DNA from 4 places in the Peribacillus sp. S4 genome. Region 2 is predicted to be linked to each of the others. Evidence: riboswitches for the same ligand, from Rfam matches in the RefSeq annotation. Region 2 holds a riboswitch; each other region holds the start of a gene.

Evidence for each region. A riboswitch is a leader RNA that binds a small molecule or an ion and turns the genes downstream of it on or off. The one in region 2 is predicted to bind S-adenosylmethionine.
Region 1: another riboswitch for S-adenosylmethionine. It lies ahead of ACJ9PY_RS06870 (Fur-regulated basic protein FbpA); the one in region 2 lies ahead of ACJ9PY_RS24855 (methionine ABC transporter ATP-binding protein).
Region 3: another riboswitch for S-adenosylmethionine. It lies ahead of ACJ9PY_RS24135 (5-methyltetrahydropteroyltriglutamate--homocysteine S-methyltransferase); the one in region 2 lies ahead of ACJ9PY_RS24855 (methionine ABC transporter ATP-binding protein).
Region 4: another riboswitch for S-adenosylmethionine. It lies ahead of ACJ9PY_RS02690 (sugar ABC transporter substrate-binding protein); the one in region 2 lies ahead of ACJ9PY_RS24855 (methionine ABC transporter ATP-binding protein).

What each region holds. Positions count from the first base shown of each region.
Region 1 is NZ_CP175708.1:1,419,851-1,427,826, reverse strand. Features, by position in the region: gene ACJ9PY_RS06890 (ABC transporter ATP-binding protein) at 1-1,449, shown strand, start outside; gene ACJ9PY_RS06885 (GDSL-type esterase/lipase family protein) at 1,492-2,193, opposite strand; gene ACJ9PY_RS06880 (GNAT family N-acetyltransferase) at 2,413-2,919, shown strand; gene ACJ9PY_RS06875 (aspartyl-phosphate phosphatase Spo0E family protein) at 2,988-3,185, opposite strand; gene ACJ9PY_RS06870 (Fur-regulated basic protein FbpA) at 3,435-3,623, opposite strand; SAM riboswitch class I at 3,794-3,898, opposite strand; TPP riboswitch at 4,056-4,160, shown strand; gene tenA (thiaminase II) at 4,258-4,947, shown strand; gene thiW (energy coupling factor transporter S component ThiW) at 4,963-5,484, shown strand; gene thiD (bifunctional hydroxymethylpyrimidine kinase/phosphomethylpyrimidine kinase) at 5,453-6,259, shown strand; gene thiM (hydroxyethylthiazole kinase) at 6,256-7,071, shown strand; gene thiE (thiamine phosphate synthase) at 7,052-7,684, shown strand; gene ACJ9PY_RS06840 (MFS transporter) at 7,723-7,976, opposite strand, start outside.
Region 2 is NZ_CP175708.1:5,160,769-5,168,744, forward strand. Features, by position in the region: gene sufC (Fe-S cluster assembly ATPase SufC) at 1-752, opposite strand, end outside; gene ACJ9PY_RS24845 (MetQ/NlpA family ABC transporter substrate-binding protein) at 2,165-3,001, opposite strand; gene ACJ9PY_RS24850 (methionine ABC transporter permease) at 3,017-3,685, opposite strand; gene ACJ9PY_RS24855 (methionine ABC transporter ATP-binding protein) at 3,678-4,712, opposite strand; SAM riboswitch class I at 4,866-4,978, opposite strand; gene ACJ9PY_RS24860 (O-acetylhomoserine aminocarboxypropyltransferase/cysteine synthase family protein) at 5,096-6,406, opposite strand; SAM riboswitch class I at 6,507-6,614, opposite strand; gene ACJ9PY_RS24865 (thioredoxin family protein) at 6,760-7,068, opposite strand; gene ACJ9PY_RS24870 (toprim domain-containing protein) at 7,072-7,437, opposite strand; gene gcvH (glycine cleavage system protein GcvH) at 7,532-7,915, opposite strand.
Region 3 is NZ_CP175708.1:5,026,149-5,034,124, forward strand. Features, by position in the region: gene ACJ9PY_RS24105 (glycerol-3-phosphate dehydrogenase/oxidase) at 1-177, opposite strand, end outside; gene ACJ9PY_RS24110 (hypothetical protein) at 192-476, opposite strand; gene glpK (glycerol kinase GlpK) at 790-2,280, opposite strand; gene ACJ9PY_RS24120 (MIP/aquaporin family protein) at 2,302-3,126, opposite strand; gene ACJ9PY_RS24125 (glycerol-3-phosphate responsive antiterminator) at 3,354-3,902, opposite strand; gene ACJ9PY_RS24130 (hypothetical protein) at 4,069-4,590, opposite strand; SAM riboswitch class I at 4,644-4,745, shown strand; gene ACJ9PY_RS24135 (5-methyltetrahydropteroyltriglutamate--homocysteine S-methyltransferase) at 5,053-6,156, shown strand; gene ACJ9PY_RS24140 (hypothetical protein) at 6,301-6,831, opposite strand; gene ACJ9PY_RS24145 (CaiB/BaiF CoA transferase family protein) at 7,087-7,976, opposite strand, start outside.
Region 4 is NZ_CP175708.1:553,186-561,161, reverse strand. Features, by position in the region: gene ACJ9PY_RS02720 (nitroreductase family protein) at 1-33, shown strand, start outside; partial or broken gene ACJ9PY_RS02715 (ABC transporter permease) at 100-421, opposite strand; gene ACJ9PY_RS02710 (NAD(P)H-dependent oxidoreductase) at 738-1,268, shown strand; gene ACJ9PY_RS02705 (winged helix-turn-helix transcriptional regulator) at 1,333-1,698, opposite strand; gene ACJ9PY_RS02700 (ABC transporter permease) at 1,991-2,995, opposite strand; gene ACJ9PY_RS02695 (sugar ABC transporter ATP-binding protein) at 2,997-4,499, opposite strand; gene ACJ9PY_RS02690 (sugar ABC transporter substrate-binding protein) at 4,556-5,668, opposite strand; SAM riboswitch class I at 5,784-5,889, opposite strand; gene ACJ9PY_RS02685 (GTPase domain-containing protein) at 5,984-7,976, opposite strand, start outside.

The sequences.
Region 1 (7,976 bases), 1.8 Mb from region 2:
ACACTGGATATGAAATTCTTTGATAAAAACCGGACTGGTGACTTAATGTCGCGGTTGACCAATGATGTCAATTTACTGCAGCAGCTCATCTCTTCGAGCATGCTTCAGGTTTTGACTGACACGGTGACCTTCATTGCCGTAGCGGTATATATGCTTTTCATTAACTGGAAGCTTACCATTGTCCTTCTTATTACATTCCCTTTCATGTTCTATATCACAAGGGTATTCGGGAAACGCATCAGGATGTCATTTAGGTCTGTACAAAGTTCCGCAGGAGATGTCAGCAACCAGTTACAGGATTCGATTTCAGGAATGCGGCTCATTCAATCTTTTACAAATGAAGAATTCGAATCAAGGCGGTTTGCGGAGCGTAATCAGGAAAATATGACTGCAAACCTTAAGTCCGTTCGGCTGCGTTCCATGTTCGGGCCGATTATTGATTTATTGAACAATATCGGTCTTGTAGCAGTCATCGTGTTCGGAGCTTGGCAAGTGATGGAAGGTGAATTCACAATAGGATTAATCGTGGCCTTTCTTGCCTATTTGAGGTTGCTGCAGAGTCCCGTTCGCAATTTTAGCCGGGTAATCAGCATTGTCCAGCAATCAGCCGCCGCCTTTGAGCGGATAACTGAAATATTGGAAACCCAACCTGAAATAAGTGACAAGGGAAATGCCATTGAACTCCATGCCATAAAAAAGAAAATTGAGTTTAAAAGTGTTGACTTTGCTTATGATGAGACTGTTCCTGTTCTCGGCAATCTAAACCTGACCATGAAAGCTGGTCAAGTAACCGCTTTGGTCGGCTCCTCCGGCGCAGGAAAATCGACCATCACGAGCCTACTGATCCGATTTTATGATCCGCAAAATGGAACGATTAAAATGGATGGACATAATATCAAAGATGTGTCACTGAAGTCATTACGGGGACAAATGGGAATTGTTTCTCAGGATATCATTCTATTCAATGGTTCCATCCGTGATAACATCGTGTATGGCAAACTTAATGCTACAGATTATGAAATCATCGAATCCGCCAAAGCGGCAAATGCGCATGACTTTATCTGTGCCTTTCCTGATGGTTATGATTCTCAGATTGGAGAGCGCGGAGTCAAGCTTTCAGGCGGACAAAAACAGCGCATTGCCATTGCCAGGGCACTTTTGAAAAATCCGCAAATCATCATTCTCGATGAAGCAACGGCTGCCTTGGATACAGAATCTGAACATTTGATCCAGCAAGCCTTGTCACGTTTAATGAAAAAACGGACTTCAATAGTCATTGCACATCGTTTATCGACCATTCATGACGCCGATCAAATCATTGTTCTGGAAAAAGGGCAGGTTCTTGAAAAAGGAACACATGACCAGTTAATGCAAAACGACGGCCGACACAAGCAGCTCCATGACTTACAGTTCCCTCAACTAAGCGATATCAAATACCTAGCAACTTAGCAGGCAAACATGCACAGAAAGCCTTTCTGTGCATGTTTGGTTTCATTTGAAATCATAACTTTCCAAAACCCGATTCGCAATGAGCTGATACCCTTTTTCATTCGGATGTAACTTATCACTGAAATACTTTGTTTTCTTTTCATCTTCAAAAAGATCATTTGTAGGAATGAATAACATCCTTTCACCTTTATCGGCTAATCCCTTTATTGACTCGTTATAATCGCGAATGTGCTTTTCAAGTTTTTGATTGTCTTTAATTGGGTTATATAGTCCTATTACCAGAATATCCGCTTTATCGTTTGCCTCTATCAGTGTTGATGTAATCTTTTTCAGATGGTTGATATATTCCCGTTTACCCTCATTGATTTTTCGGTCACTTATTTTCTCCAAGTTCCCGCCATTACTATTGATCAAGTCATTCGTTCCAATAAAAACAATGAAAGTATCGGCTTCATCAAGTTTCGTTTTAATTCGGTAATCATCTAGCTGTTTCATCACCCCATCCGTTTCCTGGCCTTTAATACCGTAATTCCAAAAACTCACTTTTTGCTCCGATTGGGGATTATTCAATTCATCTTCAAGGCCATCTATATATCCTTCCCCGTCCTTATCCCCTTTTCCATAGGTTAATGAATCTCCAAAAGCCATGACCCTTTGCACATCTTCCGACTCCGAGGCCTGAAATTCATATGCAGCAAAACATATAACCAGTACGATAATCAATATACCTGCCAATTTTTTCATTTGGTTCTCCTCTTGTCTATTTACTAGAAGTATTTAATCTTTTTCATACCCAAAAAATCTGCAGTACTAACATAAAAAAGAATTGTCAGATAAAGAATAAAGAGTGTATGATAATATAAAACTTTCAATGGATTGGGTTTCATTCAACGTCCCTAAAACCAAAAACGGGATTACCCTTCATTCTGGAGATTGAATAAATGATAGTTAGGAGTTTAAATCATGGAAGAACACATAGAGTTTAGAGAGGCAGAACTATCTGATCTACCCAGAATTGTTGAAATATATAATTCGACAATTGCTTCAAGGATGGTCACGGCAGATACGGAACCTGTATCCGTCCAATCGAGGGTTAAATGGTTTGAGGAACATCATTCAGAAAGTAGACCGCTATATATCATTACTATAGAAGGGAAAACCGCTGGATGGATGAGCTTTCAATCCTTTTATGGCCGACCGGCATATAATTCCACTGCCGAAATCAGCATTTACATTGATGATTATTTCCGGGGAAAAGGAATTGGACAAATTTCGATTCGAAAGGCAATTGAATTGAGTCCAAAATTAGGTGTTAAGACTTTATTGGGTTTCATTTTCGCCCATAATACACCAAGCCTTAAGCTTTTTTCTAAATTCGGGTTTGAAGAATGGGCACATTTACCTCAAGTTGCCGAGATGGATGGCATTGAGCGGGATTTGATCATTCTAGGTAAACGTGTCGATATTTAAATATAATTCTTTAGAGCTATTGCCTTGAGCAGTAGCTTTTTTAGATTAATACAGGTCGAATTGCTAATTTAAAAATACCTATATGCTTCTTGAAGGGAAAAATATTCAGAATCTCTTTTACTTGCTAACGCATTCAATAGCGTATCCAATTCTTGGCTGGCTTGTACAGTCAGCAGACTTGTTAAGCCGTAAATCGCTCCCAACTTTATCATTTCCTGTCTCTTCTCTTCTACTTTTTCTATAGTTACCTTACGGCAATGCATCATAGCCACCTCCCATTTATTCAATATTTTTACACTTTTATCATAATGAAATCACTAGTTAAAATCAACTATTTTCCAGAAATTAAATGTGTTATTTTATAGGTCAAATGTGACAAAACACCTATTTTGTTATTTAATTATGTATAATTTGTGTCGTTTTCTAATAAACGCAAAAAAAGCATCCACTAGTGTAGACTGCGAATGCTTACATCATATCCCTTATCCAAAAACCCAAATATTGTATTCCGATTACTATGTCATCCATTCAGAAGGTGACTCGTTATTAGGTCTATTTATAACAATCTTATATTCATCTTCAAGTACTTTTAATGGGGCATCATAAAGGTGCCTTTCATCAGAGGTTTTGTATACTCCATTGGCCAATAGCTCTTCAATGAGTTTTGCCTTCCTCTGTTCAATCCTCTTAAATAATTCTGCCATGTAAATGGCTCCTTTCCGTCCTAGTGCCTGATTCTAGTTAGCTAAACTTTATCAACTTGTTTGATTTCACCAAATTATATATACCTTTTCTAGTATGTCACTAAACGTTATTTCCCAAAAATAAAAGCCCCTTCTAATTTAAGAAGAGGCTGACAGTGTCCGTTCGGCTCTTCTTATCTTCCAAGCATATGCTTGTTGGATTTAGCACAGTTCCCTAAACGGGTCCGCTGCCGAGGTTTCTTAGGGCCAAGTCCCTCCACCTCTCTGGATAAGAATTCAATATATAATGATGTAGAAATGATTCTATCCTAATAATCTTCAAAAGTCAATTACCTGGTTCTCCCTTTTTTCCTGGACATAAAGTGATTCCTCTTTCAAATACGGGTTGCATTTTCTTGTCTTTCTGATATGATGTCAGTAATTACATACAATTCACACCACTAGGGGAGTCTTTTTTAAGACTGAGATGGAATTAGTTCCGGACCCTTTGAACCTGAACCGGCTCATACCGGCGGAGGGAAGTGGATGATATCGTCCATTTTACAGACTATATCCATCTACCCCGTTCCGTATTCAGGAACGGGGTTTTTTATTTAACAAAGGCAAAGGGAGCCATTCTATAGGAGGATGAACAATGGAGAATACAAAATTAGAAACATTCAGTGATAGACTGCATGCACGGGCAAAAGAGATTTGGAAAAGGAACCATTCACATCCCTTTGTCCAGGCAATTGGAAACGGCACACTTCCTGAAAAGAAATTTGCCTATTACCTGAAGCAGGACTATGTCTATCTCATGGATTATTCCAAGCTCTTTGCTTTAGGTGTCATCAAAGCCCATAACATCGAAACCATGGCAAAATTTGCGTGTATTTTAAATGAAACCCTTCAAGTGGAAATGGATATTCATCGGCATTATGCTTCCGAATTCGGGATCAGCTCCAAGGAATTGGAAAATACAGAACCTACTCCAACCACTCTAGCCTATACAGGTTACATGCTAAATGCAGCTCAGCATGGAACTTTGGCAGACTTGATCGCCTGTCTCCTTCCCTGCGCTTGGGATTATTATGAAATCGGTTTGCTATTAAAAGAACAAAATGGAGCAGCACTGGAAAACAATCGCTACGCAGATTGGATAAGGTCCTATTCATCTCCTGAATTCGGGGAAGCACACAAGTGGCTGATCGCTTTGTTGGAAGAATTGACGGAAGGCATGCCTGAAAAGGAACTTCTTAGATTAGAAAAGCACTTTTTGGTTACTTCCCGATATGAATATTTATTCTGGGACATGGTTCAAAATGAGCAGGATTGGCCTCTGTAGGTGGTTGACATGAGGATGAACCCTATCAAGAAACTGACATTGACTGCCATGATCACGGCTTTAACGACGCTTACCAGTTCATTTATTTTCATCCCTGCAGGATTTGCAAAAATCTTTCCTATTCAACATCTGGCAAATGTCCTGACGGCGGTTCTATTGGGGCCTGCATATGCGGTGACACAAGCTTTTTTAGTTTCCATCATTAGAAACATGTCTGGTACCGGTTCAATTTTCGCCTTTCCCGGCAGCATGATTGGTGCACTTTTGGCCGCCATCCTTTACCGAAAAACACAAAGCTTAAAATTCGCCTGTTTAGGGGAAGTGATCGGGACCGGCTTTCTCGGTTCCCTGGCCTGTTATCCGCTTGCCACCCTCCTATTGGGAGAAAAAGCTGCTCTTTTTGGTTTTTTACCGGCTTTTATGTTCAGTTCATTCGCAGGGGCGATTTTAGCTTTCATATTACTTAAAATACTGCTAAAAAATAATTATATGAAGGGGTTTTTTTATGAAAACAGCATTAACGATCGCAGGCTCTGATTCAGGGGGCGGTGCTGGAATACAAGCGGATTTAAAAACGTTTTCTGCACATGGTGTATTTGGAATGTCTGCCATCACAGCCGTAACTGCCCAAAACACAATGGAAGTCCGTTCTGTACAGCCCATTGAAACAGCTATCATATCGGATCAAATTGCAGCTATCTTTGAAGATATTCCTGTCGATGCAGTAAAAATAGGCATGCTTGGATCAAAAGAAATCGTGGAAACGGTCGCTGCGTCCCTTAAAACCTTCATGCCTGCCATCGTTATCCTTGACCCTGTCATGATTTCCAAAAGCGGCCATCATTTGCTCGACGAAAAGGCCATCTCTGCCTTAAAAATGGAATTGCTTCCGCTTGCAAATCTTGTAACACCCAATGTACCAGAAGCGGAAGTACTTACTGGCTTCCCGATTCGGACGAAACAAGATTTCTACAGGGCATGCATTTCGATACAAGAAATGGGTTCCAAAGCCGTTTTACTTAAAGGCGGCCATGCAGCAGGAAATCCAAATGATCTTTTTTATGATGGGACTGACTTCCACTGGATCAAGGGAGAGCGCATTCATACAAAAAACACTCATGGTACGGGCTGTACCCTATCATCCGCCATTACATCTAACCTGGCAAATGGACTGCCATTGCAAGTGTCGATCGAACATGCCAAGACCTATATTTCCGAAGCGATACGCAATAGCTTTTCAATCGGTAAAGGTCATGGACCTGTCCATCATTTTCATTCATATTCAAAAAAAGAACGGAGTGACTTGTTATGAAGGTTTCTTCAGCCGATTTATTTATGAAGGTAAGAGAAAGGAAACCACTCGTTCACCAAATCACCAACTTTGTTACGGTCAATGACTGTGCAAATGCCACCCTTGCCATCGGAGGTTCACCAGTAATGACATCGAGCCCAAGAGAAGTGGCGGATATGGTCAAATTAGCAGATGCATTGGTCCTGAATTTCGGAACGATCGATGATAAAGCCTTGGAAGCAATGGAGATTGCCGGTAAAACGGCAAATGCCCTGGACATCCCGGTCATTTTGGACCCGGTGGGAGTTGGTGCCACCTCCTATCGTTCAGAGCAAGTCAAAGAGCTCCTAAGTAAGGTTACTTTCCAAATCATTCGCGGAAATGCGAGTGAAATCCTGTCATTGATGGGTGGGGATACCGTTACACGCGGGGTGGATTCGGGGGAACTTGCGATTAGCAATGCAGAGCTGGCTGCACGAGCGGCAAATGAACTGAATTGCATCATCGTGGTCAGCGGAGCTAAGGATGCGGTCAGCGATGGAAAGCATACGTCCATCATCGATAACGGGAACCTCCTTTTAACTAATGTTACAGGTACCGGTTGCATGTCCACTGCTCTTATCGGAACTTTTTCCGGAGTCACCGATGATTTCTATTCTGCCGCAATTGCCGGTATCTCAACAATGAGCATATCAGGGGAACTGGCAGCCTCAACCCTTCAAAAGGATGAAGGAGCAGGTACTTTCCGTGTGCGATTAATCGATGCCATATCAAGAATGGATAAGGAAATCTGGATGCATGAGGTGAAAATAAGTGAAGAAGTCCCAAATTGATTTAAGCCTGTATTTAGTTACGGAAGAGTCCATAGCAATAGAAGAATTGACCAAAATCATTGCACAATCGGTTTCAGGAGGAGTCTCGATCGTACAACTTAGAGAGAAAAACAATTCCTCCCTCTCCTTTTATGAAAAAGCATCTGCATTAAAACAGTTATTGAATGAGCTTTCCATTCCCCTTATCATCAATGACCGGGTGGATATAGCACTTGCGGTTGGAGCGGACGGAATTCATATTGGGCAAGATGACCTTCCACTGCCTGTCGTCAAAAAAATGGTTCCTGTAGATATGATTGTCGGTGTATCTGTCTCCACTCTTGAAGAAGCTCTCGAAGCCGAACGAAATGGAGCGGATTATATCGGAGTCGGTTCCGTTTTCCCCACCAAGACCAAACAAGATGCAACCTTAATGGCACTTGAGGATCTGGGGGAAATTTGCCGCGGCGTATCCATTCCCGCAGTAGCCATCGGGGGTATCACTGCCGATAACATTTCCGCTCTTTCTGATAGCGGACTATCAGGTACCGCAGTCGTATCGGCCATCATGAATGCAGATAATCCGAAGACTGCCTCCGAATCCCTTTTAAAAATAATAAAAGACTTTAAATAACAAAAGGATGGGGACTGCATGCAGTCCACATCCTTTGTTTATGTCAAAACGGTATTCTTTGTTTCCTTCCCAAAAGCCACGGCAACTGCCCCGACTAAAATAGCAATTGTAAAAATGGTGAAAATCGAAGAAATCGGGGTGTCTGCGGCAACTAAATACCCTACAAGCAAAGGTCCCAGAACACCGCCAATCCTCCCGATCCCTGCAGCTAACCCAGCCCCTGTACCGCGAACTGATGTTGGATACTGTTCAGGTGTATACGCATAAAGTGCCCCCCATGCCCCTAGGTTGA
Region 2 (7,976 bases):
CCCAATTCTTGTTTAATCCAGTCATAACCTTCCGCTTCCAAGCGGGCAGCAAGTTCAGGACCGCCTGATTTTACGACACGTCCTTGCATCATTACATGTACAAAATCAGGAGTGATGTAATTTAATAGACGTTGGTAGTGAGTGATGATCAAGCATCCAAAGTCTTCTCCGCGCATTTCGTTGATTCCTTTTGAAACGACTTTAAGTGCATCGATATCTAGACCTGAATCAATCTCATCTAAGATTGCAATTTTAGGTTGGATCATCATTAATTGAAGAATCTCGTTGCGTTTTTTCTCTCCGCCTGAGAAACCTTCATTTAAATAGCGTTGCGCCATATCTTCATCCATTTCAAGGAATTCCATTTTTTGGTCCATTTGACGAATGAATTTCATCAATGAAATTTCATCGCCTTCTTCACGGCGTGCGTTAATGGAAGAACGTAAGAAGTCTGCATTTGTAACACCGCTGATTTCACTTGGATATTGCATAGCTAGGAATAGACCGACACGAGCGCGCTCGTCTACTTCCATCTCCAATACATCTTCACCATCGAATGTGATGCTTCCGCTAGTTACCTCATATTTAGGGTGACCCATGATTGCTGATGATAAAGTTGATTTACCAGTTCCATTTGGTCCCATGATCGCATGGATTTCCCCACCTTTAACTTCAAGGTTTACCCCTTTTAAAATCTCTTTGCCTTCAATTGATACGTGCAGATCTTTAACCGTTAATGTAGAAGCTGACATAATAATACCTCCGTGAACTAATTCCAATTTTATTACCAGAAAGTAAAGATTACTTTCATTACTATAATTTCCGTAAAAGCATTCTCACTTTATTCTCATTCCAATTTTATAACAAATCCAATTTGGAATCAACTAAATAGATAGAGGTTTCCACTTCGGCCATGTTAAAAACCTGTCCGATTCTTACAATACTAACAGATATGGCCTGTTTACTGCATATTCATACTTATTTTAGCTTTTGTTAAAATTATCTTATTATTCGGCAAATCTTCGTCCTTATTACTATATGTTCAAAGGATTCGATTGCAAGGTATGAACGTTCCGCTTAAAAAGAAAAAAATCGGACTGTCAGGTATTATGTAAGTTTATCCAATAAGGAAACCCTTATTTTATGGACCACTTTCCATTTTACCTCTACAGACCGATCTTTTAAAGAACTCTTTTATATGCTTAGCCGTGAATTTTGCGTTGTAGGTCCTGGACCATTTTGTTGCACTTTACATGTTCCCTATCCCGTTCTTTCTCAACCTCGATACGGAGGTCTAAGTCTCTACTGTACTCACTGTAGCCAATCCCATGTGAAGACTGCATCGCCTTTTCCATTTCGCTTGTTACATTTAAATCCAGAGTATTGATAGTGAACCATCCTTTCAAATTTGTGTATCATTTTTTCACCTTCATTATCTCTATACCCTTTCCTTTCCTGATTAAACATGAAAGGAATTAAAATTAAGCCGCAGACTGAAACAACCTGGATCATCATTATAGCGAGCTGGTTTGTCCGTTCAGCTTTTACATAGTGCGTCGCTCATAATTTTTAGTTTGTATACAGTTTTTTAGATTTTTAGGTTTTCCAAATTTGAACGTTACTTTCCACTTCAGGCACTCGCTTTCCGCGGGCGGTCCGGAAGCCTCCTCGGCGCTTTTGCGCCTGCGGTGTCTCCCCTTGACTCGCTTTTCCCGCAGGAGTCTCGTATCTTCCGTTCCAATCCACTAAGACTACACAATCAGATAGAATCACTTTCACCTACATTCTATATTCCGTTCAATGCCGGTTAGGATTTCCGTGATAAAGTGCTTCACTTCTCTAAGTTCGGCAGCTTTATTAATCATTTGTTCAATCAGAGGCTCTTAATCGAGTATTTCCGGGTGTTATTATCGTCCCAACACAAATCCGTTACTGTCTGCTGAAGCATACATGAATAAAACCTGAAGCTGTTGACGCAGATTCCGCAACCATGGCTATGTGTAATATGAGCGTTTTGGTTGTTATCCCTGCCCATCGGCACTCAATAACAAATGTAGAGGGCTATTATGATTTTAAATCCAATAAAAAAAAAGGTTTCAAAATGAGACCATTCCGAAACCTTTTTAAACTGCGACCTGAATAAAATCAGGTCGCCATTCTCGAATTATTTATCCGCCGGTACAACTGCACCTTTGTATTCTTTAAGAATGAAATCTTGAATTTTTTTAGAATGCAATACTTCTACAAGCGCTTTGATTGCTTCTTTATTTTCGTCACCTTTGTTTACGGCAATGACATTCACATAAGGTGATTCGGAATCTTCAATCGCAATTGAATCTTCAAGCGGATTCAAACCGGCGTCAATTGCATAGTTGGAGTTGATCAAGACTGCATCGCCTTCGCCGCTCTCATAAATTTTAGGAAGCAGGGCCGCTTCATAATCTGCATCGAATTTAAGGTTTTTCTTATTTTCAACGATGTCTTTCGTTGTAGCCGTCGTTTTATCGATGCCTTCTTTCAAAGTGATCAGGCCATTCTTTTCCAAAAGGGATAAAGCGCGTCCATGATCAGCAACAGAGCTGCTCATAATAATTGTTGCGCCTTCCGGAAGTTTATCAATGCTTTTATATTTTTGTGAATATAGAGCAATCGGCTCGATATGGATTCCGCCAGCATTGACGAAGTCATATCCATTTTCTTTAATTTGCCCCTCTAAATATGGAATGTGTTGAAAGTAGTTAGCATCCAATTCCTTATCATTCAACGCCTTATTCGGTAAAACATAGTCCTGGAACGTTTCAATTTCCAAATCGATTCCTTTTTCTTTAAGAAGCGGTTTAGCTTCCTCAAGGATTTCTGCATGAGGAACATTGGATGCTCCTACAACTAATTTCTTCGATTCTTTATCCGTATCGCTGCCGCTTTTATCCTTTTCACTTCCACAAGCAGCCAAAGCGATAGATAACACTAAGATTAATGCAAATCCTAAAAACTTTTTCATCCTATTCATCTCCCTTTATCTTTTGTCCAATTTAGATGTAATCACATCTCCAATAATTTGAATTATGAAGACGATAATTAGAATAACGATTGTCGCTACAAGCGTAACGTCATTTTGATTTCTTTGATAGCCGTCCAAATAGGCTAGATTACCAAGCCCCCCAGCGCCGATGACCCCGGCCATTGCGGTATATCCAACCAATGCAATCGATGTTACCGTAATCCCGGAAATAAGGGCAGGCATCGACTCTGGAAGAAGGACCTTCCAAATGATCGTGCTCGTTTTTGCCCCCATCGATTTAGCGGCTTCAATTACACCTTTATCGATTTCACGAAGGCCGATTTCAACCATACGCGCATAAAATGGGGCAGCACCGATAATAAGTGCCGGCAGTGCAGCATTCTCACCGATCATGGAACCGACAAGCGCTTTAGTGAAAGGAATGAGCAGCACGATCAAAATAAGAAATGGAATGGAACGGAATATATTGACGACAGCACTCATGACTCCGTTAACAGCCCGGTTTTGCCACATATTACCCTTTCCTGTCAGGAAAAGGATCAATCCTAGTATTATGCCTATAAAAAAGGTTGCCACTACAGAGACGCTTGTCATGTAAAGCGTTTCTTTCGTAGCTTCAATGATGTCTTCCCAATCAACATTCGGCAATAATTCTTCAAGCATGAGTAATCACCTCCACGCCTACCTGCTGTGCTCTAATGAATTCGATTGCGCGGAGCATTTCATCCTCTTTGCCATCTAGATGGATAAACAATGTTCCATATGAACCGCTTCTTGTTTGGGATATCTTACCTTGAACGATATTGACATCCAACTCGAAGTTACGTACAAGCTTGGTGATCAATGGGCTTTCTGCATGATCACCTACAAAGGTCAATTGAATCACTTTGCCTGCTGGATAGCGTTCGAGCAAATGGTCCATCGTTTCTTTCGTTTCTTCCGGTTCCGTTACCTGTTGCACGAAACGCTTCGTCATTTGTTCTTTAGGATTCTTGAAGACATCCAGGACAGGACCCTGTTCAACAACCTGCCCGCTTTCCATCACGGCGACGCGATGGCAGATTTTACGTATTACATGCATTTCATGCGTAATCAAGACGATCGTCAATCCCAAACGCTGATTGATGTCAACAAGCAATTCGAGTATGGAGTCGGTAGTCTGCGGATCCAATGCAGAAGTCGCTTCATCACACAGCAGCACTTTAGGGTCATTTGCCAGAGCCCTGGCTATTCCCACCCTTTGCTTTTGCCCTCCGCTTAATTGCGAAGGATAGGCCTTTTCCCTGCCTTCAAGTCCGACTAACTTGATCAATTCGTTCACACGCTTGGTGCGTTCAGGTTTAGAAATACCTGCAATTTCCAACGGGAAAGATATATTCTCCTGAACGGTCCTTGACCATAATAGATTGAAATGCTGGAAAATCATGCTGATTTCTTGACGGGCCTTACGGAGCTGAGCCCCTTTAATTTTTGAAATTTCCTTTTCAGCCACCACAACGGATCCCTCTGTCGGTGTTTCCAATCCATTGAGCATTCTGATCAAAGTACTTTTCCCCGCTCCACTGTAACCGATGATCCCGAAAATCTCGCCTTTATTTATTTCAACATTCACATTATTTACAGCCTTGATCGTCTCACTGTTTCCTTTTCCTGTTCGGAACAGCTTACTGACTTTCGTCAATGTAATCATTAACCCTCACCTCTTTTATCCAATAAAACCTATGAACTTAGTTGATTTCTCTACATTATTAGTCTGTTTCTCCTATCATGTAAAAGTTTTCCCAATTAAAATAGAAAAAACCTTTCTGCATGAGCAGAAAGGCAGGTGAAGAAACAGGCCTTCCTCTCATCTTCCAAAGTGATTAAACTTTGTGTGAATTGGCACCTTTCCAAGGAAATCTCCTTGTCGGTTGCCGGGTTTCATCGGGCACATCCCTCCACCTCTCTTGATAAGAGCTAATATATAGAATATTTGTACATCATTAAGTTCTTTAGTATGGAGAAATTTTATCATAGATAAAAAAGGAGCGCAATGTATATTATTTCTAGTACAAGAATGAACAGGAACTTTGCTTAAAGCGTTTTGGAAGTCAAGGAGACGATTTTCGTCGCCTTTTCAATTGCCTGCTCCAAATCTTCTATTAAGTCGTCTACATTTTCAATCCCAATCGATAAACGGACTTGATCGGCACCTACACCCGCTTTCGCAAGACCCGCCTCATTCAATTGTTGATGGGTCGTACTTGCTGGGTGGATGATCAAGCTCTTCGCATCCCCTACATTCGCCACATGGGACCATAATTCCACCGAATTGATAAGTTTTGCCCCAGCTTCGCGATTACCTTGAATCCCAAATGTCACGACAGCTCCAGCTCCCTTTGGCAAATATTTATCCGCAAGGGCTTTATCGGGATGATCCTCATCACCAGGATGTGAAACCCAGGTCACGGCAGGATGGTTTTTTAAATATTGGATGACAGACTTGGTGTTTGATAGATGCTCTTTCATCCTTACATGCAGCGTTTCAAGTCCAAGCGTAAACTGGAATGCACTTTGGGCACTTAGCGCAGGGCCCAAATCACGTAGTAACTGGACCCGGGCTTTCGTTATGAATGCGGCAGGGCCAACTGCCTCGGCGTATACCAGACCGTCGTAACTTGGGTCAGGCTCCGTGAAGCCAGGATAGTTCGGCGAGTTCCAATCGAATTTCCCTCCATCCACGATGACACCGCCTAGCGTCGTTCCATTTCCAAGAAGCCATTTTGTAGCGGAATGGATGACAATATCCGCTCCAAAATCAATTGGTCTGCAAAGATACGGTGTCGCGAAGGTATTATCAATGATTAAAGGTATGCCGGCTTCGTGGGCGATTTCCGCTACCGCTTCAATATCGAGCACCCTCAAACTTGGATTTCCGATCGTTTCAGCAAAAATGGCTTTAGTTCTTGGTGTAATCGCCCTTTTGAAATTCTCAGGGTCATCGGGAGAAACGAACTTCACTTTGATCCCATATTTAGGAAGAGTGTTTTCGAAAAGGTTATACGTACCGCCATATAATGTAGAGGCTGAAACAATCTCATCCCCTGCAGCAGCAATATTCAGGATTGAAAGTGAGATGGCAGCCATTCCGCTTGCCGTTGCCAATCCGCCGATACCGCCTTCCAATAAGGCCATTCTTTCCTCAAAAACGCTGACCGTGGGATTATGAAGCCGTGAATATATATAGCCATTCTCCTTCAGGCCAAATAAATTTGCTGCATGGTCGGTGTCCTTGAACAAGTATGCATTGCTTTGGTAGATAGGAACGGCACGGACACCTGTTTCATCAGCTTGCAGACCGCCATGAACACTCAATGTTTCGAAACGCAACTTTTTCTCTGACATATAATTTCACCTTTTTTCTATGGATTTAGTTGGATTTATATGAAATCTGGCTTTTTATAAACAAAAAAACCACTTCTATAAGAAGAGGTTTCAAGAACACACCTCATCTACCAGAGCCAACACTCTGCTGGAATTAGCACCGTATATAAAAATTTATACCGGTTGCCGGGCTTCGTCGGGCCAGTCCCTCCGCCACTCTTGATAAGAACTATTAAATTCTGCCATTACTTAATTCAAAATATAGCATTTTAGATTAAATCAGTCAATGAATTGTTAGAATATTCTTTGTTTATTTCCTGCTCTCATTCAAATGTCAGCAACAAAGAAAACCAACCGCGGTTCTGATTGGTTTCCTAACTGATTTCCTTAAGCAATCCGTACAAATTAGGAACGGATTGAAAGGCATATATTTTTTTGTGCAGCTGCCCTTCTTTGAAAAGCAATAAGCAAGGAACACTTTCGATTTCATATGATTCGGCAATTGCTTGGATATAGTTCATATTCATTTTGCCTGCCTTCAATTCGGGGAAAAGCTCCAAGGATATCGTCAGCATCTTGGAGGCCACCTGACAGGTTCCGCATAAAGGTGTATATAAATATAAGCAAAAAGTTTCCCCATTTTCAACAGCAAGCTTACACTCTTCTTCTTTCCATTCCTGCATCAATTAGTCGTTCACCCTTTGACTTAAAAATTTCATTTTCACATTCATATTGGCAGATAGGAGCACAGTTGCGATATGATGTTCGGGTGAGCTCTCCACTTCTTTGTACATTTTATTAATATACAGGTGGTTCGCTTCCGGCATTTCCCTTCGGAACTGCTTCCGCAGCTTTTCTCCTGATTCATCTGCGTCAAAAAGGAGATAAACATCACGGTCCATCAATTCATCCACTAATTCATCCAGCTTAGTTAATGATATGGTCCCATTCGTACATCTTATTTCCACATCTTCATTTAAAACGGAGGCAACTTTTCTTTTATCGGAACTGCCTTCTACAATGATCACTTTATCGAATTCGCCCCACTCCATGTCATCACTCCATCTCACGAATTATGTGCGCAACTCACCCACTGTACAAATGAAAAAGAGAGCAGGCCTTTTCAGTCCCCCCTCTCGTTTCTTTTTAACCGTTGATTAAACTCTCATACTCTTCAGCGCTCATCAAGTTTTCAATATCACTGCTATTAGATGGTTCAAGCACGACCATCCATGCCTTTTCATAAGGAGACTCATTTACATATTCAGGGTTGTCACTTAAATCTTCGTTCACTTCAACAACCTTGCCACTGATAGGTGCATAAAGTTCAGAAACGGTCTTAACGGATTCAACGCTTCCAAATGGTTCGTTCGCTTTCAATTCATCGCCGATTTCCGGAAGCTCAACGAATACGATGTCCCCTAGCTCGGACTGTGCGAATGCCGTAATTCCAATGCGCACTGTTCCATCTTCCGTTTTGACCCATTCATGTTCTTTAGTGTAACGAAGTTCTTTTGGTGTTGTTGTCATAATTAACCCTCCATATGTACATCTTATTTTATCTATTCCATTATAAGGTAGATTGTTTGTT
Region 3 (7,976 bases), 130 kb from region 2:
GCTTGAAGTACCAGCAGCAAAATCCTGCATTTCAACCAAAGCCACTTTCATCCCACGGGTCGTTGCATCCAGAGCGATCCCTGCACCGGTAATTCCCCCACCAATGACAACCACATCAAATTTCTCTTTTTTCAGAGTTTCGACCGTTTCTTCCCGATATATATTTGAAAACCTCATGCCTGACTCCTCCTTTAAGTATTGCATTCTATTGTTTTTTGTATGAATTGGCGCTGTCCACTCGTGAATTCTGCACTTTTACTCATGAATTCGCGCGGTTTACTCGTGAATTTACACGATTTACTCGTGAATTCACACGGTTTACTCGTGAATTCTGCACTTTTACTCTGAATTCTGCGTTCACTCGCGAATTCGCTCCATTTACTCGTGAATTTACACGGTTTACTCATGAATTCGCGCGGTTTACTCGTGAATTCTCCACTTTTAATCGTGAATTCTACGTTTACTCGTGAATTCACACAATTTACTCGTGAATTCGCTCCATTTACTCGTGAATTTACACGGTTTACTCGTGAATTCTCACGGTTTACTCGTGAATTCTGCGTTTACCGTGAATTCGGTCATTATATTCAATTGGTTCATTTGTTCGCATAAGTTATATAGATATTAATATCCCTAATCTGCCGTTAAAAACAAAAAAAGAGACCATAAATGCACATTATCGAATTAACGATAACGCATTCATGGTCTCTCCTGTTCTCCGGCCGAGTTATTAACTTGATTTCATTATAGCATACTCCAGCTCATTTGAGAAAGAATTCATGTTGTTTTTTATTTAAATGCCATAGCGGCATGTACGGCTTTCTTCCAGCCTTCATATAATTTTTCACTTTCTTGCTCTTCCATGGATGGTTCAAAGGTTTTGTCCACCGCCCATTGCCGGGAGATTTCTTCTTGATCCTTCCAATACCCGACAGCAAGGCCGGCTAGGTATGCAGCACCTAATGCAGTAGTTTCGTTTATGGTCGGCCTCTCGACGGGCACACGTAATAAGTCGCCCTGGAATTGCATCAAGAAGTCATTCTTGACTGCCCCGCCATCCACTCTTAATGTTTGTAGCTCGATTCCTGAATCCGCCTCCATTGCATCAAGGACATCCTTCGTTTGATACGCAAGTGATTCAAGTGTGGCGCGAATGAAATGTTCTTTTGATGTGCCGCGCGTCAAACCAAAAACGGCTCCCCGCACTTCGCTGTCCCAATATGGAGTTCCAAGTCCTACGAAAGCTGGTACCACATATACTCCATCCGTACTTTCCACCCGTTTTGCATAGTCCTCACTGTCCTTGGCATCATGCAGCATCCGCAGGCCATCGCGCAGCCATTGGATGGCGGAGCCAGCTACGAATATACTGCCTTCCAGTGCATATTCGACCTTCCCATTCAAGCCCCAAGCAAGGGTCGTCAATAGTCCGTGTTCGGAGCTGACAGCCTTGGTTCCTGTATTCATGAGCATGAAACAGCCTGTTCCATACGTATTTTTAGCCATTCCTTCATTAAAGCAGGCTTGGCCGAATAATGCTGCCTGCTGATCACCGGCTGCCCCGGCGATCGGAATCGATTGGCCGAAGAAATGATATTCGATCGTACGTGCATATTCCTCAGAGGAAGGCCTCACTTCCGGCAGCATCGACTTTGGTACAGTCAATATCTCAAGCAGTTCTTCATCCCATTTCAGTTCATGGATATTGTACATCAATGTCCGGGATGCATTGGAATAGTCCGTTACATGAGCCTTGCCTCCTGATAGCTTCCAGATCAGCCAAGTATCGATGGTACCGAATAACAGCTTGCCTTCATCCGCCTTTTGCCGTGCCCCTTCCACATTATCGAGGATCCACTTCACTTTCGTTCCGGAAAAATAGGCATCTATCAACAATCCCGTTTTATCCCGGAATAAATCATTAAGTCCCTTTTCCTTCAACTCATCACAGATTCCACTTGTTTGCCTGGACTGCCATACAATCGCATTATAGACAGGCGTACCTGTTTCCTTATCCCAAACGACTGCCGTTTCACGCTGGTTGGTGATCCCGATACCGGCAATTTGCTCTGGCTTTACACTGGATTCAGATAGTACACCGGCGATCACCGCCAGGATCGACCCCCAAATCTCATTGGCGTTATGCTCAACCCAGCCTGGTTTAGGGAAATGCTGTGTGAATTCCTTTTGGGAGGAATGGACGATTTCCCCCTTTTCATTAAATAAAATCGCCCTCGAACTTGTTGTTCCTTGATCTAATGATAAAATGTATTTTTCCATTGTGTATGCCCCTCCTTTTAATTAACTAGCGATATTTCTGCTATCCAATTCATGTGACTGTTTTTTACCAAAAGCATAGGCTACTATCAATAGTACCAGGCTTGCACCCATAACAGACCAAAATCCTGCCGTTATTTCCCCCATGAAGAATGCTTTATAACAAACGGCACCAAGTGAACCCCCTACAATCGGTCCAATGACCGGAATCCATGAATAGCCCCAGTTGGAATTTCCTTTACCAGGTATCGGCAGCAAAAAGTGAGCGATGCGCGGCCCCAGGTCGCGGGCCGGGTTAATGGCGTATCCTGTTGTTCCCCCAAGTGACATCCCGATCACGACAATCAATAACCCGACTGCGAATGGGTTTAGACCCTCTGTAAAATTATTGGCCCCTATAAATAATAGACCAAGAATAAGGATGAAAGTTCCAATCATCTCACTTAATAGATTTGAAAATGTGTGCGGGATTGCAGGTGAAGTCGCGAATACACCAAGCTTCGCCCCTGGATCATCCGTAGCTTTCCAGTGTGGCAAATAGTGCAGGAATACTAGAGTTGCGCCGAGTATCGCGCCAATCATCTGGGCAACGATGTAACCGGGCACATCACTCCATGGAAATTCTCCAATAATGGCAAAACCTACTGTGACCGCCGGGTTTAAATGCGCCCCGCTTATGGAACCCACTGCAAAAACACCCATGGTAACCGCCAATCCCCACGCAATCGTGATAACGATCCAGCCGGCATCTTTTGCATAAGAACCCTTTAAGGATGAACCTGCCCCAATACCTGCTCCGAATAAAACTAAAATCATCGTGCCTAACACTTCTCCCCAAAATGGAGTCATGATAAAACCCCTCCCCTGATAATTTTTTAAACCTTGCCAACAAATAAAAGGAGATCCACAGCAGAACTATATTCATAAAAAAAATTATGAATAGATCTGTTGTGAATCTCCTAGTCTCCGTCACATATATTAACTTGTACTGTAAAATATACTAGGTTATGAAAACGCTGTCAATATTTTGTGAAAAATTAATCTATTATTCTGTAATTTTTTTCAATTTTTCCCTATTAGACGATATCCCATAATTCAGTTTTTGAAGTGGTGATTGACGAGGCGCCGGCATCAAGGGCATTCAGGACTTCATCCGAAGTACGTATGAGGCCGCCTGCAAAAATCGGTGTCTGCAATCGTTCCTTCACTTCTTTTATCATCCATGGCATGGCGCCCGGCAATACTTCGATATAATCCGGCTTGGTTTTCTGCACCAGCTTATAACTTTTCTCAAGCGCATGTGAGTCTATTAAAAAGATTCGCTGGATGGCAATGACCCCCTTTTGCTTCGCCTTCAATATAACGCTTGATTTAGTCGAAATCAGCCCATAGGGGTTATATTCCTGACAAATGAATTCTGTCGCGTACTCATCACTTCTTATGCCATGGATCAAATCGACATGATAAATCATTTTCTTATTATGCTGCTTTGCCATCATACTTACATTTTTCAATTGTGAGATATGCAAATCAAGAAACACACCTATTTCATAGGAACTTTCTAGAAATCTTTCAAAATCCTTCATGCTTGCTGAAGCAGGCAAAATCTTCTGATCCATCATCATCCTCCTCATTCCCAGAAAAACTCAAAACTTCAAGTCATTTAGTATATTTTAAAGAACTTGATTTATCAAACACATTTTTTCATGAACCATGTAACCTTAACACTATCATACCTTTCACACCCTTTATAGATTGCGGCAAAGGATATATGTAAAATATCCCCTTGAATCATAAAGAGAGTTTCATTTTCAATGCACCTTCGACGAGTTCATACGATTTAATTGTGCCAATTGGAATTTTTCTCACGATGCTCCAAGCATTAACATTCATTTTGATCGTTCTTTTTTCATATTCAAAAAATGGCGGTCTGTTAAATATCCTTTTGTTGATGAAATCCCTGTCAATTGGTTCCATTTCGACTAATTCAAATGAAATCGTTCTTTTTTCCACATGAACCGGTTTTAATGTAATCCGGAAAGCTACGTTTTTCTTAAACAGCATTTTTTTCACTTCCATCGTTCCGGAAAGCACAATATGCTTTGGCGTAATTTCGACTTTAATATCCTGATCAGATGATTTCATTTTTATGATTCTCTCTATCATGGCTTCAGTTACCGTAATCGGTATGCCATTTTTGAATGGACTCATCCTTGCATTCCCTCCCCACTCAAAGCATATGCCGGATTCCCTGATGCCGTTAACATTCCAGCCCGGATAATAAACGGTATATTCGAAATATTCCAGCTCCACCCCTTGACCTTCATAAAAACTACCTGTATAGTCATAGTTAATTTAATAGACAACTCTTATCCAGAGAGGTGGAGGGACTGGCCCTTTGATGCCTCAGCAACAGACCGATCTTGTACTGTGCTAATTCCAGAAGTGTAAAAACTTGAAGATAAGAAGAGTATATAGCTTTGTTGCCAACACCTCTTCTTATTTTTAAGAAGAGGTTTTTTATTTTGGCTGTTTTCACATACTTTGTTGCTATTTACCAGGTAGTGGGTTGTGGTTGATTTCCCCTCAAGATGCTCGCTTTCCGCGGGGCGGGCGGTGAGCCTCCTCGGCGTAAACGCCTGTGGGGTCTCACCTCTCCCGCTGCTCCCGCAGGAGTCTCGCACTTCCGCTCCAATCAACCTTAAATAGTTTCGTTTAAAAACAACAATCTTTACGAAAAGAGCCTATATTTTTAAAAGGAAAGAAGGAATCAACATGTCAATCACATTAACGAAAGCACCATTCAGGGCGGACCACGTCGGAAGTTTATTAAGACCGGAACGTTTACATATTGCCAGGAAGGACTTTAAGGAAGGTACCATTTCAGCTGAGAGGCTTCGTGAAATTGAAACTGAAGAAATCAATCGGATCGTCGATAAACAAATCGAAGTTGGTTTAGAGGCCGTTACGGACGGTGAATTCAGACGAACATGGTGGCACTTTGACTTCCTCGAACATTTAAATGGCATCGAGGGATATGTAACTGAAAAAGGCCTCACATTCGATGGTGTCGAAACAGAGAGATATAATGTTCGCAATACCGGGAAGGTTTCATTCAACCCTGAACATCCCTTCATTCGTGATTTCATTGAATTGAACAAAATCGTGAACGGACGTGCCGTTGCCAAGCAAACAATCCCCAGTCCGAATCAATTATTTGCTGCAGGCATTCATAATGAAGACGTCTACCCTGATATTGAAGACTATGCAAATGATATCATCAACGCCTATCAGCATGCTTTGAAAGCCTTTTATGAAGCAGGTGTGCGTTATCTTCAATTGGATGATGTATATATTGCCAGACTTTCAGCTCCGGATTTCCAGTTCAAAGATGGAAAATATACGAGGGAACAATTAATTGATCTTGCACTTCGGGTCATTAACGGAGCATTGGAAGGCAAACCAGAAGACCTTATCGTCACTACCCATCTATGTCGCGGAAACTACCAGTCGACATGGGCGTTTGAAGGAAGCTATGCCCGTATCGCCCCAACTTTATTGGCAAAAGAAAAAGTGGATGGATTCTTCTTGGAATATGATGATCAACGCTCAGGGGATTTCAAACCATTGGAATACATTCCAAATGGCGGTGCACGGGTCGTACTGGGTGCCGTCACTTCAAAAAATGGAGAAATCGAGGACAAGGAAGCTGTTAAGGCACGCATTAAAGAAGCATCGCACTTCGTTCCGCTCGAACAATTATGCTTAAGCCCTCAATGCGGCTTCGCCTCCACCCATCACGGCAACAAGCTAACCGAAGCACAGCAATGGGAAAAGCTGAAATTCGTCGTTGATATAGCAAAAGAAGTATGGGAATGATTATTTTACGGAGACTTTAAAACTTATTTACGGGATTCAAACAACCTAATCGGCTTCAATATAAGCGTGCCGATTAGGTTTATTCTTATAACCCTAAAACTGAAAGCAAACAAAAAAAAGAACGACCATCTGGACGTTCCCTTTTTACTTGCAGCTATCATCCTCCTCCTCCTCCATTTTCTTCACGAATATATCATCCGTCACCCTATCTTCCAGCTTGTTCCTCAAGGCCAATTCCGCAGCCTTCCCATCACTAGGCGATCCGTCCGAGAAATACATCGGAAACAAGGAGAAAAACATAACGTAGAAAGAAAAATAGATGAATTGATACCAGATCACCGAGCTGTCCAGGATATTCTGATACACTAAGCTATATATGATCAGCATGCTGACTAAATTAAAGATAGCCCCCCCTAAATATATCAGCGTATTCGTCAATCGATTATCATGTTTCAATCCCTTGAACTCGCAAGTCCCATTCCAAAAATAATATTTCCTCACCTCTATGTTCCGAAAGGCGAAAAGTTTATTGCCACAACCGATCAAGATTTTCTTTTCTGATCCCCCAAAGAGCGTAACAAAGAAAATATGCCCGCTCAAATGTATCAGCGTAACGATCGGCATGATCAAAAAAAAGGAAAATAGAAATTTAATGATATCAGAGAGACCAAACATATTTAACTAACCCCCTCCTTACCAGGATGCTACTCTGATACCCTGCCCACACTGGTTATAACTAGTAAATTTTCACAGTGGTAATATGTTGCTTTCCACAAATGATAAGAGGATAATTATTCTCCTTCCGCTTCACTTCGACCTTCGAACTTCGAACGATCATATCGACCCTCCCCCTGCTTTTTCCGGCATTCAAAAAAAACAGGCTATCACCTTCCAAAAAACTCGGAAAAGCGATAGCCTTTACATCTTTATTTAGCGATTGGGGGTGCGAAGGATTTCTGCGTTGTTTTGTCCTGGCTCCAAGCCTGCATGTTTATATCCAGGGGTGAAAACCGATGTTTTGATCGGGCAGGCGATTTGCCTCTGGACATTCCCTTTTCCGTCAGGAACCTCGACGATCATTCCCCTCTCCTTCAATTGGGGATGCTCGGCCGCTTCGGTGAAAGTCAGCACTGGTTCTGCGCAGGCCTCGAATTCAGCGAATAACTCCTGCCATTCATGAAAATCTCTTTCAAGGAAAGCCAGCCGGACGGCCGTTTTAAACCTGATTCCGCTTTCTTCATCGCTTTTCATGCTCAGCTCATATAATTCGGGTGCACCGATCGCTTCACATAATGCTTTTCGAAAAGGGGGCTCAAGGCTGCCTACCGAAAAATAGCGTCCATCTTTCGTTTCGTAAAAGTCATAAAAAGACCCTCCGTTCAGCATCAGTTTTTCTGGTTCAAGTTCAAGGCCACCTTGTAAATTCAGAGGTGCGGATATGGCATTCAAGGCAAAACTGCAGTCGGTCATGCTGATGTCGATGGCTTGGCCGAATCCTGTTCTTTCCCTGTGAATGACTGCAGATAATATTCCGATGACAGCATGCAATGAGCCTCCGGCAAGATCTGCTATTTGGGTTCCGTTTTTTGCCGGACCGTCCTTTTTCGTACCGGAATAGCCTGATAAGCCTGCTATCGAAATATAATTGATATCATGTCCCGGCCGTTCTTTATAGGGACCAGTCTGGCCATAGCCCGTGATGGAACAGTAAATCAGCTTCGGGTTGATCGATTTTAATGCCCCATACCCCAGTCCCAGACGTTCCATGACACCTGGACGGAATTGTTCAATGACGATATCGTATTCCGTCACTAGGTTTC
Region 4 (7,976 bases), 970 kb from region 2:
GTTAGCAAAGTCATTTATAAAAACAAAATATAGTGAGTGTATTGGAAAGAGGGTTAAAAAGAACCCTCTTCCTCTTTCTCCTTAATTTTTCGTAAAACTTTAGTGTTTTAGCTTGTAATAGGTTACCGCGAGCGCTAGGGCAAGAACTGTTCCTTTGATGATATCAATCGCATCCATGATAAGGAATCCGCTCAGGACTGCACCGCTGAAGCCTCCAAAGGCATTCGGTTTTCCCGCTCCTAAAACGGAGGAACCAATGAAGGCTGCTGCGACGGCATCAATAGCGGGATCCTGAATTGATTTCCGATGTCATGCCCCTTAATGCAAGGACAATTCCCCCGATTGCAGCAAATAGAGCTGAAATCAGATACGTATTAACTGATATCCCGGAAAGTCTAGCCGCTTCCTTATTTCCCCCAATCTAAAAAGGAATCAATCACATCTCTTACAAATTCCCATTCCAGGCGCTTTTGTTTAAAGCCTTCTTCCCCCACTGATGTAAGTCAATTTTGGCTAATTCAAGCCGTACATATCCCTCCTATATAAAAGTGACTATCTGACCTTTTAAGATTCCCCTATTAACATCTTCTTCATATTGGAATTTACAGATCGTTTTTTTAGTTAAACCTGATTTAACACTCTCCTTTAGGTAAGTACCTATACTAAAAGTGCATACTTACGCACTTGCAGAGTGCACTTTATACTTAAAATAAATAATAGTTAAGGAGGAGAAATCTTTGAAAACTCTTGTTATCGTAGCACACCCCAGTCTGGAAACATCCGTCATAAATAAGCGATGGGTAGATTCGCTAAGGAAATATCCGGAGAGGTATACAGTACACGAATTGTATAAGGTTTACCCTGACGGAAACATTAATGCGGAAAAAGAACAGCAATTAATCGAATCGCATAGTAATCTTGTTTTACAGTTCCCTTTTTATTGGTTTAATTGTCCGCCTCTCCTAAAAAGATGGCTTGACGATGTTTTTACTTATGGTTGGGCTTATGGTTCAAATGGAGGCGATAAATTAAAGAATCGCAAAGCGGCTTTAGCTGTATCTGCCGGAATTAACGAAGAGGATTATAGTGAAGAAGGAAGATATCGCTATACACTTGAACATTTATTATCTCCCTTTGAAACTACCTTCCTATACTGCAATGCAGATTATCGTTCATTCTTTGCGTTTTATGGTGCTGAAAATGAGCCAGCCGTGAGCGAATTGGAAAAAAGCGCACAAGATTATTTGAATTTTGTCGATAACCTATAATAGGCAGTTCATTAAAAAAGTATTTCCTTGTCAGGGAAATACTTCTTTTGATTTATCAAAATAGCTACACCTCCGGCTGTTTAGTATCCTGAGCTGGCAAACTGTTTTTCTCTCCCCACTCGCACATCATATTTAACAATGGGATGAGAGATAGACCACGATCAGATAATGAATATTCTACTTTTGGAGGTATTTGGGGAAATTCCTTGCGTATGATAAGGCCGTCTGCCTCCAACTCTTTTAACATGATGCTTAGCGTTTTAAAGGAAATGGTACCGATACTTCGCTTCAGTTGATTATGACGCATGACCTTATTTTCAGACAGCCAATACATTATGATCATTTTATATTTGCCGCCTATCAAGGACAGCGTATATCCAAAGCCAGTTTCATTCGGTTTCACACCTGCCGGAACACAGGTTTCGCGCATAAATTTACACTCTCCTTTAGATAAGTATATGATATGAATGTTCATACTTTACAATAGATCATTATCAATCTTATTAAAAGGTAAATAAGGTTCCTATAAAAATTACAATTGCGGTCAATCTTTATACTCCGACAATGAGGGTTCAAAAAGTGCTCCTGCCACCATTTTAGCGTAAGTAAAATGATGATGATCTCCTTAACCCATCCCTTTTTAAAAAGGAAAAATCCTGTTGCATTACAACAGGATTTTTTCATATTTTTGGATTTCTGTAGAGTAACGTAACGAATTCTTTTTAATGTTTTTGCTTATAATAGGTTACCGCGAGCGCAAGGGCCAGCACAGTTCCTTTGACGATATCCATCGCATAATACGGAACGGACATCATGATAAGTCCATTTTGAAGGATTCCGATCAGGACTGCACCGATGAAGGTTCCAAAGGCATTAGGTTTTCCCGCTCCCAAAACGGAGGAACCAATGAAGGCTGCCGCGACGGCATCCATTAAATAGGGTGACCCTGAATTGATTTCCGATGTCATGACCCTTGAAGCAAGGACAATCCCCCCGATTGCAGCAAATAGAGCCGAAAGCAGATAGGCAAGGATTTTGTATTTATTAACCGATATCCCGGAAAGTCTCGCCGCTTCCTTATTTCCCCCAATAATGTACATATAACGACCGTGCTTCGTATAAGTCAAAAAGATATGGGTCGCTATCACAATGACGGCCATGATCAGGATTATCCACGGTACCTGGCCAATTTTGGCGAAAAACGGGCTGATCAGTCCTGTTGCGAATGTCCCGTCTAGCATGACCATATTTTGCGAAACCGTGGCCCCTTTTGTATAAGTAAGGGCAATTCCCTGAATAATGAACATGGTAGCCAATGTCATCAGCATGTCGGGAATTCTCAATTTAACGATCATGAATGAATTCAAAGCCCCTACGAAAAGCGAGGCACCTACCGCAGCTAATATGGCGATGAATGTATCCTGGGAAAACCAGACAAACATCGAGATGACGATGGCATTGGCCAATGATGCGACGGAGCCGACGGAAAGGTCGAAGCCATCCACGGTCAGTGATATCGTAATGCCGATCGCAATGATGGTCACGATTGAAATGGAACGCAGGATGTTTATCAGGTTAGACGTTTGGATGAAAGATGGATTGGATACGGCGAAAATTCCAATCAGAATGATAATCGTCAATATTGTGCCGTATTTATAGAAAAAGTCGAATAGTTCCACCTTTTTCTTCGCTTTCGCTGTCTGTGTAACAGGAATGGGTATGCTCATCCTATTTACCTCCTGTTGAATAGAATAGTAGTTCTTCTTCATTCGTTTTGCTTGTTTCTAATTCGATGACAGTGCTCCCATCATATAACACATAGGTCCGGTTGGTAATGCCAATGATTTCGGTAAGCTCGGAGGATGCATAAATGATCGCTTTTCCATTCCTTGCAAGCTTTGCAATCAATTCGAATATATCCTTCTTGGCTCCGACATCGACCCCTTTCGTTGGTTCATCGAATATGTATACATCCGCATCTGCCATAAGCCATTTTCCAATCGCAACTTTTTGCTGGTTACCACCGGATAGGTTTTCGACCTTCACTTCCCCTGAAGGTGTTTTAATGCCGAGACTTGCGATCATTTCCTTCGCCTTTTCCTTTTCCGCCTTACGATCGACGACACTGAATGTTTTGCAGAATTTGCCGAGACTGGCTGCAGTCAAGTTTGCCGAGACTGATTCCTGTACAAGGACCCCTTCTTTCCTGCGTTCCTCAGGTACAAGTGCCAGCCCGCTTTTTACTGCTTCATGCGGTGATTTCAGAGAAAGCTTTCGACCATTCAGTATGACTTCACCCGCTGTGATGGACGTATGACCGAAAAGGGTTTTACACAGCTCCGTTTTCCCAGCCCCGACCAGCCCAGCCAAGCCGATTATCTCTCCTGCTTTAATATTCAGACTGACATTCTTAACTTTCTCGGCATCTGACAATCCGTTCACTTCCAGAATTACGTCTCCAATCGAAGCATTCACTTCAGGAAACTGTTCATCCATGGTTTTCCCGAGCATGTTCTCTACCACTTCGGTACGGGTTATGTCCTCGATTTTTCGACAAGTGACACGCTCCCCATTCCTCATGATCGTAATTTCCTCACAGATTTCAAAAATCTCAGGCAGACGATGTGAAATGAAAATGATTGCCACGCCTTTTTGCTTTAACTCATTTACAATTCGAAAAAGTTCTGTCGTCTCCGTATGACTTAACGGAGCAGTTGGCTCGTCGAGAATCAGGAATTTGCATTCTGTCGAAACGGCTCTTGCTATCAGGACCATCTGTTTTTCAGCCAAGGTCAGGTCTCTAACCAACTTTTTCGAAGGGACATGAATTTTCATATCTTCAAGAATAGAAGTGGCTTTGTTGTGCAGTTCTTTCCAATGTACCCTTTGTTTTTTTCCCATGTTTTGGACCATATCATTCAACATTACATTTTCCCCAACTGTTAAATAAGGGATGAGGGCGGTATCCACTTCCTGATGAACTATTTGAATGCCCTGTTCCTGAGCAGCTTTTGGCGAGCGGATATCCCGCTTCATCCCATCAATAAAAATGTCACCTGAATAATGAACATGGGCTCCCGATAAAACTTTCATTAACGTCGATTTCCCTGCTCCGTTTGCACCGACCAATGCGTGGGCTGTTCCTGATTGTAAGGAAAAATCAACATCACTTAGCGCCTTCACCCCCGGAAATTCAATCGAAATCATCTTCATTTCTAGTTGCTTGCCCATGTCCATTCCCCCTTATAGAACAGACACTCCCTTCGCTGGAAAGAGAGTGTCTCTTTTTATTTTTTATAATGATCTTTCAAAACCTTCATCCAATCTTCTTCAAATTCCGTCGATACACCCCAGCCATCGACAATATCAGACAGGTTTGCCATGTTTACCGCTTCTTTTGAAGCTTGGATTTGCTTTTGCGAAATGAGTGATGCCTCCAAATCATATGTTTGCGGTGTTTCTTCACCCGCTAATTTTTTAGCCAATATCCTCATATTCACTGCACCGATCAACTTGGGATCGACTGCTGCCGTGTAGGACCAAGAGCTATCAGCCGATTGGATTTCCTGGAGATCTGCATTCGAAACATCAATTCCATATATCTTCACTTCATCGCGGCCCGCTTCTTTAATCGCCCGGGCTGCACCGATGGCAAAGGCATCCCATGTTGCGAAAATGGCATCCAATTTGCCTTTAGGGTATTTATTCAGCATTGCGGCTACAGCATTTTGTGTCTGAACCGAAGTATCAGCGGATGCCACTCCGAATCTTTCGACTTCTTTAATCCCTGGATTTTCTTTTAGTTTTTCCTGATAGACTGCATTTCTTCTTACCATTGGAGGAAAACCATCCACCCAAAGATATGCAATTGCCGCTTCACCTTTCTGTTCTTTTATCAGTTTATCGAAAGCCAATGTTGCCAGCACTTCATCATCTTGTGAAGTTAATGTCACGCCCTCTATTTTAGATAGATCGCTTATTGAATCGAATGTGACAACGCTTTTACCTGCATCAACCAACTTCTGAACGTCATTTACAGTTGCGGCATCATCACCATGTGAAATGATATAGCCGTCGTAATCTTCCTCCAAAGCCTGTGCTATCGCATCATGGAATTTAGCCGTATCACCATTGGCTGTGTACGTATCGACCTGAAACCCCAGTGCTTCTCCTTCTTCTTTCGCCCCCGCCAGGTATTGGGCAGTATGATCATCACCGCCAATTTTACGGATCACTTTGATTTTGGCTCCATCGCCATCAGCAAATCTCTCCGGGACATTTTCAAATGATACTTTTTCTTCTTTCTTCGATTCTGTGGAACTCTGCCCTGCAGAGCAACCCGTTAAAAGCAAAGCCGAAGCGATGGCAGAAATGAATATCCCTTTAATAGACCTTCTCATCTTGTTCCCCTCCATGTTTTCTAATTATTCTTATCAGTTAAGTCGGTGTAAATCCCAAAATAAAAACCTCTCTAATATAGAGAGGTTTAATCGGCTGTTTTGCAGACTTGTCCCTCTCTTATCTGTCAAAACATTTCTGTTTTGCAGGATTTAGCACCAATTCCTAATGGAACGGTTGCTGGGCATCTTAGGGCCAGTCCCTCCGCCACTCTTGATAAGAGATATATTGTGTTACGTTTTCGTAATTATCACTTTATAGGGATATAGTCGTAAAGTCAATAGATTTTTGAATATTTGAAATGTTTCCTGTTATTTTTATTTTCTTTGGAGCTGGGCTAGACGCTTTTTCTCGATTTTTTCAAGCCTCTCCAACTGCCTTAATTTCACTTCGAACAACGTGATCGGATCACGGTAAACCTCAGGATTTTCTTTCATATGCTCCAATGCAGCCTGGTAGTCTTTTATTTCAGTCTGAGTCTGCTCTATCGTTTTTTGAAGTAAGGCAAATGAACTGCGATAGAAAAGTGAGATGTCCCGATCCAATGATTTTTCAAACAATCCAAATTGGGTTAGGAAACGTTCCGTGATCATTTCAGCAACATCCAGGTAATCTTCACTTTCCAGGTATTTCTTGTAACGATTGTACATATTGGCCTTATTTTGCGGTATCGCCCCAAATAGCTTACCTGCTCCTTTAAGCAGCAATTGTGATGGAGTCCTGCGCAAAAGGATATTAACGTTTTCGATGCGGATACTGCTTGTCATCCGGTCGGCATCACGGCGCCAGTCATCCAATACCCTGAAGTCACCTGCCAGTGTAATCCGTTCTTCTTTGTATAATTCATTGAATCCGGCACTCATCTCATCCATGAACTGTTGGCTTTGTGAGAACTCCATTTGGGAACTGGCAATCCAGTCTTGAAGAGAACGGTAATATTGAGGCATGATCTTGTCAGAAATGAAGTTTTGAATCCGCTCATTCATTTCCTGGTTTAACTGTACATGGACCTGACTGAAATCACTGCTTTCCGTTAACGATTTAGAGCAATCCCTCAGTAATTCAGGAATTTTTGAATAAAGCTGACTTTTCACTTCGTCCTTAAGCGAACGATACGACCTTATGATATTTTCACTTTTTTCTTTTTCCAGATCAGCCAGTTGATTGACCGCTCCATTCAGTTTGACTTCCATCTGCTCATTCCAAGAGATGGAATGCTCGCATTTCCGCTCATTGGCTGTCCGTTTTTCTAATAGATAAGATAAAGTTTTACGAATGAATGCCAGGATTTTTTCAGATCTTCTTTCCTTCCAATTATCATCTTGATAATTCGATTGAAGGAAGGCTGAAAGGTCCTTCAATTGCTGCCTGCTGTCATAATGTTTGGAGAAAGCGAACACTTTCGCATTCGGGAAATATGCATTCACTTTATCCCATGTTTCGTCTTCCATCCGGACTGCGACCTGATCACTGTATATCGTATCCATTTTATTTAATAGGAAATGGATCGGCAGTTTAGGCGCCATCATTTGAATTTCCAATAACAGATCCCTTTCGCTGCCGGTGAAAGGAGCCCGGGCGTCAAGAACGAACATCAGGCCATCACTGCCATGTAAATAGCCTTGGAAATCGGATTCCACGCTTTGTTCCCCATTGAACCCCGGTGTATCCAATAATCGCAAATGATTATTTCTTAGGTAGTCACTGATGATTGTCACATCGACTATAGTCCCGCGCTGACGGCGTGTTTCATCCAAATCAGTTAGCTCCTCGACAACTTTGCTATCTGTATCGGTAATTTCAAGGATTTCCAAATCATCCCCGTCTTTGACACTGACTAGGGAAGAATGGTCCTCAGCAGCAATGCTCTCTCCAACGATTGACTGAATAAAGGATGTCTTGCCATTTCCTGTACTTCCTGCAAGAAGGAGATTGAAATTGCTGGTATCTTTAAGCCCTTCCACCATCCATTTAAGCTTATTTCCAACCCTTAAATCATTATCTTCAGCCCACTGGATAATGGAATTGAACAGTTTCTCTCCCGCTTCCAGTCCGCCTCCCAATTTAGGCGATTTCGAAAGCAGGCTCTCCGCATCCTGAATGACCAGCGCATTAATCGTATCCGGGAAGATTTCATTCCAGGACAACGTGGATGCCGCCGCAAACAGCGAAAGCTCCCCGTCTGCGATTTTGAGCCAGTTTTCCAGCAACCTTGGCACGACAGGACTTAATTCTTTGATTAGATGCGTTCCTTCTAACAAACCTGCATATGCATCCCTGTAATAGACGGAAAGCTCATCCCATACATCC